Thalassospira sp. TSL5-1: one gene and its partner. The protein of the gene in region 1 interacts with the protein of each later gene in a pairwise test. Links are inferred from orthologs where the notes say so. Each region holds a gene or a part of one and is shown on either strand. Other genes may lie near its edges.

Evidence for each region. The genes of interacting proteins can lie anywhere in the genome.
Region 2: the proteins of LF95_RS00740 (region 1) and def interact in binary tests that used the Escherichia coli proteins (3 or more experiments, as listed by UniProt). The link is inferred for Thalassospira sp. TSL5-1 from one-to-one orthologs.

What each region holds. Positions count from the first base shown.
Region 1 is NZ_KV880637.1:154,389-159,176, forward strand. What follows is about bases 716-3,631. They hold LF95_RS00740 (aspartate-semialdehyde dehydrogenase), read right to left. Parts: upstream 2,726-3,631; coding sequence 1,706-2,725; downstream 716-1,705. Other genes in these bases: LF95_RS00735 (sugar-binding transcriptional regulator), read right to left, coding at 716-1,541; LF95_RS00745 (class I SAM-dependent methyltransferase), read left to right, coding at 2,998-3,631. Outside these bases: LF95_RS00730 (ABC transporter substrate-binding protein), read right to left, coding at 1-392; more of LF95_RS00735, read right to left, coding at 591-715; more of LF95_RS00745, read left to right, coding at 3,632-4,221; LF95_RS00750 (hypothetical protein), read left to right, coding at 4,426-4,788.
Region 2 is NZ_KV880641.1:120,335-125,080, forward strand. What follows is about bases 1,039-3,912. They hold def (peptide deformylase), read right to left. Parts: upstream 2,798-3,912; coding sequence 2,279-2,797; downstream 1,039-2,278. Other genes in these bases: LF95_RS20500 (DMT family transporter), read right to left, coding at 1,039-1,488; LF95_RS20505 (bifunctional transcriptional activator/DNA repair enzyme AdaA), read left to right, coding at 1,630-2,256; rmuC (DNA recombination protein RmuC), read right to left, coding at 2,957-3,912. Outside these bases: LF95_RS20495 (hypothetical protein), read left to right, coding at 1-550; more of LF95_RS20500, read right to left, coding at 583-1,038; more of rmuC, read right to left, coding at 3,913-4,456; LF95_RS20520 (glutamate racemase), read right to left, coding at 4,546-4,746. UniProt on the Escherichia coli protein: Removes the formyl group from the N-terminal Met of newly synthesized proteins. Requires at least a dipeptide for an efficient rate of reaction. N-terminal L-methionine is a prerequisite for activity but the enzyme has broad specificity at other positions.

The sequences.
Region 1 (4,788 bases):
GCATAAAGCTTGCCATCATTGCTCAGTGCGGAACGGATCGCAGGCATGATGTCGTTAACGTCATAATCGGCGCCCAGATTATCCAGCGGCGCAAGCCAGCCCTTTTTCGCCCAGATCGGTGCTTCATAGGTGCCAATCGTCAAGATGTCATACTGGCCGCCCTTGGTGGCGATGTCGGTGGTGACACGCTGGCGCAGGGTATTTTCTTCCAGTGTTACCCATTCCAGCGAGATGTCGGGGTTTTTGCTGGTGAAATCATCCGTCAGCTTCTGCATGCGGATCATGTCACCGTTATTCACTGTGGCGATGGTCAGCTTGGTTTCGGCGTTGGCCCCAAAAGCGACGCCACTGGCCAACAGCGCGCAAAACGCTGCTCCCATGATGTGTTTCATAATTCCTCCCAAAAGGACTTTTTCCCATTGAACAAACTGTGTCGTTTGTTTTGATCATTTGCTCATTACGTGAACATTCACTCAATTTACACCTCCGGTGTCAACCAAATTCGATTGTGCGGCGCAACAGAAAAACCCGCGGTTTTGTGCCGCGGGTTTGGGTTAGTTGCTTGATTTTTATGGGTAATTATTCGGGATTTAGGGTAATAAAGCTTTTGCCGTGGCTTCGTCTGTAACCAGCGATGTAATCAGGTTTCCTGCCATCGCACCGCGAATCGCGGCGACCTTTTTAGCCCCTTTGGCGACGGCGATGGTATTTTGCGCCGGGCATTGCAGCGGCGCACTGGTGACGCGGTTATTGACATCATGATCCAGAATTTGACCGTTCTTATCAAAGGTCCAACTGATCAGCTCGCCAATCCCCCCGTGTTCCTGCAGGCTTCTAAGCTCGGCAGGGGTAATAAAGCCATCCACCAGAAGCGGGGCGTCATCGCCCATTTGTCCAATGCCGACAAATCGCACATCGGCGTGGGCGGCAAGATACAGGATATTGTCCATTGGGGCCTGTTCCTGCATCGGTTTGCGCTGTTCGGCATTGGGGACAATCACCGGAATGGATAATGGATAATGCGGTGCACGGGTTAAATCGGCCAGTTCGGTGACGGCATCATAAAAACTAGCCGCACCATCTGTTGCGATGGTGCCAACGAGGGACACGATTTTATGATGGCGGGCATCAATACGCTGGACTTCATTGACCATGCCGCGCATGGCGCGCCCGGTTCCCAGGGCGATAATTTTGGGTTCAGGGGATTGTAAAACCCGCTCCAGCAGGTTGGCAGCCGCCTGGGCAATGCCGAACATGGCATCGGGGGCTGCGGGGTCTGTCGGCACAACCTCGCAATGCTCCAGCTTAAACTGCGCGCAAAGACGGGCTGCCAGCTCCATGCAATTGGCAATTGGATGATCCAGGCGGACCTTGACCAGCCCCTCGCTGACTGCAGCCGATACCAGGCGTTGTGCCGTCGGGCGCGAAACGCCCAGTTTGGTGGCAATTTCATCCTGGGTATTGCCAGCGCAATAATACAGCCAGCCGGCACGGGCGGCTTCATCCAGTCTTGCGGCTTCTTTGCGGGTCCGTTTTACCATCCCAGTCTTCCGTTTTTATCGTGCCTTGGCGCTGCAGAAAGTTGAGGTCGCCTTTTTGCAGCCTTTAAATGTTAGGGGCAATTCCGATGATAGGGAAGATCATAAAACAACAGGACCGTCCGTTCAGGACGGCCCTGTTTGCAAAATGCCGGGTAGAAAGGCGGTTATTTTTTCGGCAGATAATCCGAAACCAGCAATTCGGCGATCTGAACAGCGTTAAGGGCGGCCCCTTTGCGCAAATTATCGCTGACACACCAAAGCGACAGGGCATTGGGAATGCTGGGGTCCTTGCGGATGCGCGAAATGAACACGCTGTCTTCCCCGGCCACTTCCTGCGGGGTGACATAGCCTTCATCCTGGCGGTAATCGATCACGGAAATACCCGGGAAGGCCTTAAGCGCCTTGCGTGCTTCCTCGACGGTGACGGGCATTTCAAATTCGATATTCACGGCTTCACCGTGGCCCACGAAAACCGGCACCCGAACACAGGTGGCATGAACTGCCACATCCGGGTCCAGTATTTTGCGGGTTTCGGCGGTCATTTTCCATTCTTCGCGGGTCGCGCCATCATCCATGAATTCATCAATATGCGGGATGACGTTAAAGGCGATTTGCTTGGTGAACTGTTCCTTAAGGGGCGGGTCATTCACGTAAATGCCGCGTGTTTGGTTAAACAGTTCGTCCATTGCGGCCCGACCAGCCCCCGAAACCGACTGATAGGTCGATACCACCACGCGCTTGATCGGCTGCAGGTCATGAAGTGGTTTTAACGCCATGACCATTTGAATGGTCGAGCAATTCGGGTTGGCGATGATGTTTTTCTTGGCATATCCGGCAAGGGCATCGCCATTGACCTCGGGCACCACCAGCGGAACGCCCGGTTCCATGCGCCAATAGCTGGAATTGTCAATCACAACACAACCTGCTTCGGCGGCCTTGGGGGCCAGGGTTTTTGCCGTGCTGCCGCCAGCCGAAAACAGGGCAATGTCCACCTGGGAAAAATCAAAGCGGGCGGCGTCCTGAACGGTCAGGTCGTCATCACCATAAGAAACGGTGCGTCCGATCGAACGGGACGATGCCAAGGCAAAGACTTCCTCGGCAGGAAACTTGCGTTCTGCCAGGGTGTTGAGCATTTCGCGGCCGACATTGCCAGTTGCGCCAACAACGGCGATTTTATAACCCATCAAGTGCCTCTTTCTGTTTTGGTTCGGACCGGGACAAGCCGTGATCATAACATTTGACAATCCGGCAGAATATCTCTCGGCCGACCGGTAAGCTGCGCGAGATGTAAGGCTTTCTGCGGCGTTGCGCAAGGATGGTTTGGGTTTTTACCGCTTGAGATTGTAGTGAAATATGTCACTATATTGCCTGGGGGTTGCAGAATGTCGCCCGATATTTTGCAATTTTTGGGGGTTATCGCATTTCCGGCTTGAGAAGGACGGCTATGACGTACCCAATGACTTTGAATTGGACTGACAGAAAAGTCCTCGATTTTTTTCGCGAACATGTCACACGCGGCACGCTTGTTGTGCGCGTCAATGACCGGCACGAGGTTGCGCTGGGTGATGGCGGCGAACCGCGTGCGACCATGACACTGCCAAATTGGACCGATGCCGTAAAAATGGCCCTGAGCCCGGACCCGGGCTTTGGCGAAGTCTATATGCAGGGCGGCATTGATATTACATCTGGCGAGCTTGAAGACCTGATCCGGGTGTTGCGCCTTAATTTTGATGGCGGGCATTCCAGCAGCAGCTTTGGCTTGCTGATTGAAAAGCTCCAGGCCTTCAAGTTCCGCATTGCGCAATTTACCTCGGTCGAGGCGGCGTCGCGCCGGGTGCGCCACCATTATGACATCGGCAATGACCTTTATACCCGGTTTCTTGATAGCGACATGCAATATTCCTGTGCCTTCTGGGATGACGGGGCGCATGACCTGGCCGCGGCCCAGCAGCATAAAATGCAACTGACAACAGATCGTTTGAAAATTACCGACCCGAACACGCGTGTTGTGGATATCGGCTGTGGCTGGGGTGGGTTAAGTCGCTTTATCCGCCGGACCACGGGGGCCGAAGTGCACGGCATTACGCTTTCAAACGAGCAATATAACTGGGCACTGGAACGCAAGGCCGAACTGCCCGCTGATTTTCATGAGGGCCTGGATTACCATTTGCAGGATTACCGGGTTTTTGCCCAGGCCAATCATGACCGTTATGACCGTGTGGTGTCGGTGGGCATGTTTGAACATGTCGGGCGGCCGCAATTTAAAACCTATTTCGAGCAGGTTGCCCGACTGCTTAAGGCCGGTGGGCGCGCGGTGATCCATACCATCATCAAACCCCGGCCCGATTTTACCTCTCCCTGGATTGATCGTTATATCTTTCCCGGTGGTTATATTCCTGCGGTTCACGAAGTTGTCGAGGCAGCGGAAATGGCCGATCTGGATGTAGAGGCCTGCCATTTTCATGCGGGCGAAAACTATGCCCGCACCTTGATGGCCTGGCGCGAGAATTTCCGTAAAATCGAGCATGAGCTGGACCCGGAAAAATACGATACCGAGTTCAAGCGGATGTGGGAGTTTTATCTGGCAGGCTGCATTAATGCCTTTGACCCTCGCGAGGGCGGTGGCGGGATGCGGGTGGGCCAGTTTGTGTTCACCAAGTCGGGTTTTCGGCATCATTAATGTTGCATGCGGGCGGCAGGGCATTTGCATCTGCCGCCAACAGCCCCATATCTGAATCCTGCCTTTGATTTGTTCTGGTTTATTTTGATTTGCGTTGTGGACGTAAAATGACAGGCCGCAAGAGCCTGCCTGACGGGACGCAGGGATACAACCGGCCCTGATGCCCTGATATAAACGGTTGTTTTCCGTATCAGGAGGAAACCCATGCTGTATTCAACCCCCGTTGCCGGTGCAGGCCGTGTCGATGATGCTGTTTTTCCGATTTTGACGGATGATGATGCCCGACCGCCTTATGTTGGTTCGGCCCGTCAATACGCGGCGGCATTGGCGCTTGTTGATCTTTCCAGTTGCGAACGCGATATGTTGCGTGCCCATCTTCGCGCACCCGAACAGCGCATAACCGGTACTGAACTGGCTGCGGCTGCCGGGCATTTTGGATCACGTATCGGACATAAAAAATATGGGCGCGTGGGCCGTAAAATTGCCCTTGCTGCCGGGTTGCCGCAGTGTCAGGCCGATGTCAGCGACTATCTTGCGGCCATTTTTACGCTGGCGGATGGTACTCAA
Region 2 (4,746 bases), on another replicon or contig:
CGAATGTGAAAAAGCATCGAACAGTCGCCCTGCCGCCGCTGTGCCGTTCTGGACGTTAGGGGCCAATCAGGTGGGCAAGGCGATGCTGCATGGCTGGCAAAACCTTCTTTTGCCGGGCATTGAACGCGGATGTCACATTTGGCCGTTTGATGGCGAGCTTGGATGCCTTTTGCATCAGCCCGGCGTTACCTTTATCGAAACCTATCCCGGTGAAATTTATGGTTGGCTGGGATTGCATCATATGAACCTGCCATCAGGGCGTTTTGCCAAATCCCGGCAGGAATCCCGGTGCGAGGTTCTGGCACAACTGATCCCCGATCTGGCAAAACAGGGCATCCACATAACCCCGAAAATTCAGGCACAAATCGCCAACGGCATCGACAACGCCAATGGCAAAGATGATGCCTTTGACGCCTTCATCGGCGTAATCGGCCTGATCCTGATAGCAATTGGCAAAAGGGCCGAGAACCTGCCTGACTCAGACCGAATTCGTACACAGGAAGGCTGGATCATCGGACAGCAGCAGTCCGAAACACATCTCACCGGATAATCCGGGCCAAAAGCCGGCCGCCAGGCGGTCCCTCAGCCCGGCTGAAGTTTGGCCCGGTACATTTGCACAACAGGTTCCCACATCCCGGCCCCCGTGATCAGAACAACACCGGCAAGATCGCGCAAACCTATTGGTTCATGTGCCCAAATGGCGGCGGTGATCGTCCCGGCGCTGATCTCCGTCATGAATAATATGGCCAGCAAACCGGGGCTTAACACCGTTGCCCCCCACATCACGGCAAAGGCCGGGGGAATGACCAAAAACAGCACAAAAGGCACAATCCAGGGCAAAACATCCCAAATTGCCGACCAGCCGGGAATATGACCAGCCCCCTCCAGCGGCAAGGCGGTTAACAACAATGCCGCCATACTGCCCCAGAAAAAATAGGACAGGGTAAAATCAAATCCGTTGCCACCCGCATCCGACTTCATCCAGACAGCGGCAATCGCCCAGACAATGCCCGAGGCAATCCCCATCCAGTCACCGGCCCGCAACATCCCGGCAAAGCCGCTATCAAACCCAAGAATCAGCAAAAGCCCGCTTAATGCCAAAGCAATCGTCCCCAAACGGGCACCGGTAATAGCTTCCCGGATCATGATGCGGGCAAGCAGGGTGCTCCATAACGGGGTGAGGTAATAAAACAGCAAGGCCCGGACAATATCGGTAAACACAAGGGATGCCGCATAGAGAACAAGTGCCGTCCCGGCGAGCATCCCGGCAACATGCAGGGGCCACCCCAACCGCAAAAGCCGCCGCCAGCGCATCATCATCACCGGCAGCAGCAATATCGCTGGCACCAGATAAAACAGCACAATCGCCCAAATGCCGGTAATCCCGTTGTCATCCAGCGCCCGCAATGGAATCCAGAAAATACCCCAGACAAGACCGGATAGGGCGACCGATGCCATCGCCACATGTTCGGTTTTAAATCCTGTCATTGGGGTTCTCCGCCGTTGCACACCACATTGCTGTTCTTGACGGCGACATTGGCATACAAACCGTTCCGTCATCTGGCGGTTTTCGGACCTTAAAATCCATATCCGTTCGACAAGTCATGCCAGCCCGGCTAACTTTACCCCATGCTGAGTTTTGAAATATGCGAGGCGGCACGGCTGGCGCGTGACCCGACATTTGACGGGGTGTTTTTTGTTGGGGTCACAACCTCGAAAATTTACTGCCGCACGGTTTGCCCGGTCCGGCAACCGCTTCGCAAAAATGTGGTTTATTTTCCGACCGCCCCGGCAGCCGAGGCACAGGGCTTTCGCCCCTGCCTGCGATGCCGCCCGGAATCAGCACCCAGATCGGCCGCCTGGAACGGCACACTGGCAACCGTCTTTCGTGCCCTGAAACTGATCGAGGAAGGGGCCTTAAACCGCGGCAATATCGGGGAGCTGGCGGAAAGGCTTGGCATCGGCGAGCGGCATTTATCCCGCCTGTTTCAAAAACATATTGGCGCCACACCGCTTCAGTCGGCGCGCACAATGCGCCTGCAATGCGCCAAACGCCTGCTAGATACAAGCGACCTTAAGATCGCCGATATTGCCTTTGAGGCCGGATTTGGCAGCATCCGCCAGTTCAACGACACATTTTTACAAAAGTACCGCTGCACGCCATCCTTTTACCGGCGCAAACAGGCACACAAGCCCGATAAAACACCCGATATAACAAAGGACCGGCAAAACCGGTCCTCTGGCAAGATTACATAACAGCACAACACCCGCGCCAGTATCAGGCCGATTTCTTGGCCTTCTGCAATTTCATAACCTTTTTCAGGATCATATTGCGTTTCAGCGCACTCAGATAATCGGTAAACAGCACCCCGTCGAGATGATCAATCTCGTGCTGGATACAGGTTGCCAGCAGGCCATCGGCCTCGATCTCATGTTCCTTGCCGTTTTCATCAAGGTAACGCACGCCAACTTCGACCGGGCGTTCAACATCGGCATATTGCTCCGGGATCGACAGGCAACCTTCCTGATAAACCGATACATCCTCGGACTCCCAGATAATTTCCGGGTTGACCATTTTCATCGGCGCCGGTTTTTCCTTGTCGTCGGAAACATCGAGCACAATAACCCGTTTCATCACACCAATCTGCGGACCGGCCAAGCCAATGCCCGGCGCGTCATACATGGTTTCCAGCATATCATCCAGAATCTGGCGAATCTCGTCATCCACATCGGATACCGGTTCGCATTCCTGTTTTAAGCGGGGGTCAGGAACGATAAGAATTTCACGCAAGGCCATGTCAGATTTTCCGGGTCAAAACAGGAAACCGTCCAAACCGGCCCGCGCAAGGCACAGGAACACGGCTGGAACGGTTTCAATATAATATAAGTTGGCCTTGGAGATAAGACCGCACGTTGAGGGAGTCAAGAAATCCGTCGCCCAACCGCCCTGTTGGCGTTAGCTCTTGTCTTCAAGCATATGGGCGGTCAGCTCCGGCTTGCTAAGCTGGCGCACATGGGTTTCGGACTGGGTGGGCTGATCAATCTCGCGGTCATCGGCCACAATCTGCTTTTCCTTCAACCGCTTGGCCGACACCAGCACCGAACTTTCAAGCGAGCCCAGCGTTTTGTTGTAATGCTTGACCGTCCCCTCCAGCGACTTGCCCATTGCGGTAAAGTTTTTGGCAAGCGTACCCAACCGATCAAACAATTGCTGACCAATTTCGCTAATCTCGCGGGCATTATCGGCCAGGGCCTCCTGCCGCCAGCCATAGGCCACAGCCTTGAGCAAACCCAGCAACGTGGTGGGCGTTGCCAAAATCACCCCATCGCGGAAACTGTCCTCAATCAGGCTAGGGTCACGCTCCAGGGCTGCCGAAAAAAAACTTTCCCCCGGCAAAAATAACACAACAAACTCCGGTGAATTAACAGATTTCCAATAGGATTTCTTGGAAAGACCGGAAATCACCTTACGCACATTGGTAACATAGGTCCCCATCAGGGTTTCGCGGCGATCATCGTCATATTTTTCCTCGATCGCCTCAAGATAGGCTGATGTCGGAGCCTTGGCATCGACGACAATCTTTTTGCCGCCCGGCAGGTTAATGACCATATCGGGCTTCTGGTCGCCCTCATCGGTTTTGAAATGAACCTGTTCTTCAAAGTCGCAATAGTTCAGCATCCCGGCCAGTTCGACAATACGCTTAAGCTGCAATTCACCCCATTTGCCCGATACCGACGAACTGGAGCGCAGCGCGGAACTTAGCGTTTGCGTTTCGCGCGACAGGCGCTGCTGGGATACCACAAGTGACCCCACCTGTTCACGCAATTCGCCATATGCCTGCTTGCGGGAATTTTCAAGTTCATTGACCTTGATATCAAAGGCCTCCAGCCGCTCTTTGATGGGTTTGACCAGGCCGTCAATCGCCTGCTGGCGTTTTTCAAGGTCGCCCTTGGCCCCTTCCTGCAGGCGCGAGAAACTTTCGCGGGCCATTTTCATGAATTCGTCGTTATTGACCTTCAACGCATCCGATGACAGCGCCTTGAAACTATCGAGCAGTTTGACCCGCGCATCATCCAGCATCTGAAGTTTTTCCTGGGCGGCTTCGCGTTCCTTTTCGAGCGCGGTTTCCAGCTCCGCGCCTTTTTCGCGCCAATGTTCCAGCGATGTGCGCAATTCGCGAATTTCGCTTTCCAGCCCCGGTACCCGGTTGGCCGTGGTTTCAGCAATGGCACGTTTTTCGGCAACCGTATCAAACCGGTCACGCAACTGGGCCAGTTCGCTTGCCAAATCGCGGCGGGTGGCTTCGGCCTGTTCAAGCTGGGCGGCCAACAGCGCCTGATGCGATTCAGCCTCGGCCCGGGCCGATTCCCGCGCCCGTTTGACCAGTTGCGCACTGAAAACCAGCGACACCACCAAAACCACAATGCCGCCGACGGCCAAAGAAACCGGATCCATATTCACACCATCTGATTACAGGACAATTCGGTTGTATCTGTTTTGTTCTTATAAATCCAGCCACGCAAACAGCAGCGCCGATAAAGCCGTCAAAAGACGGCTTTATGAATGGGCAAATCCACGCCGATCTGGCGCAACATCTTTTCAAATTCGGCAATTTCAAAACCGGGGGCTTCGGTTGCCACGCCATAGGTAATCCCCTTGCCCATCGGGCCAATATCAAGGGCATTTACCACGTCATCAGCCGGGTCCAAGAAGGTGCAATTCGGGGCTGCTTCCTCAAAATATCG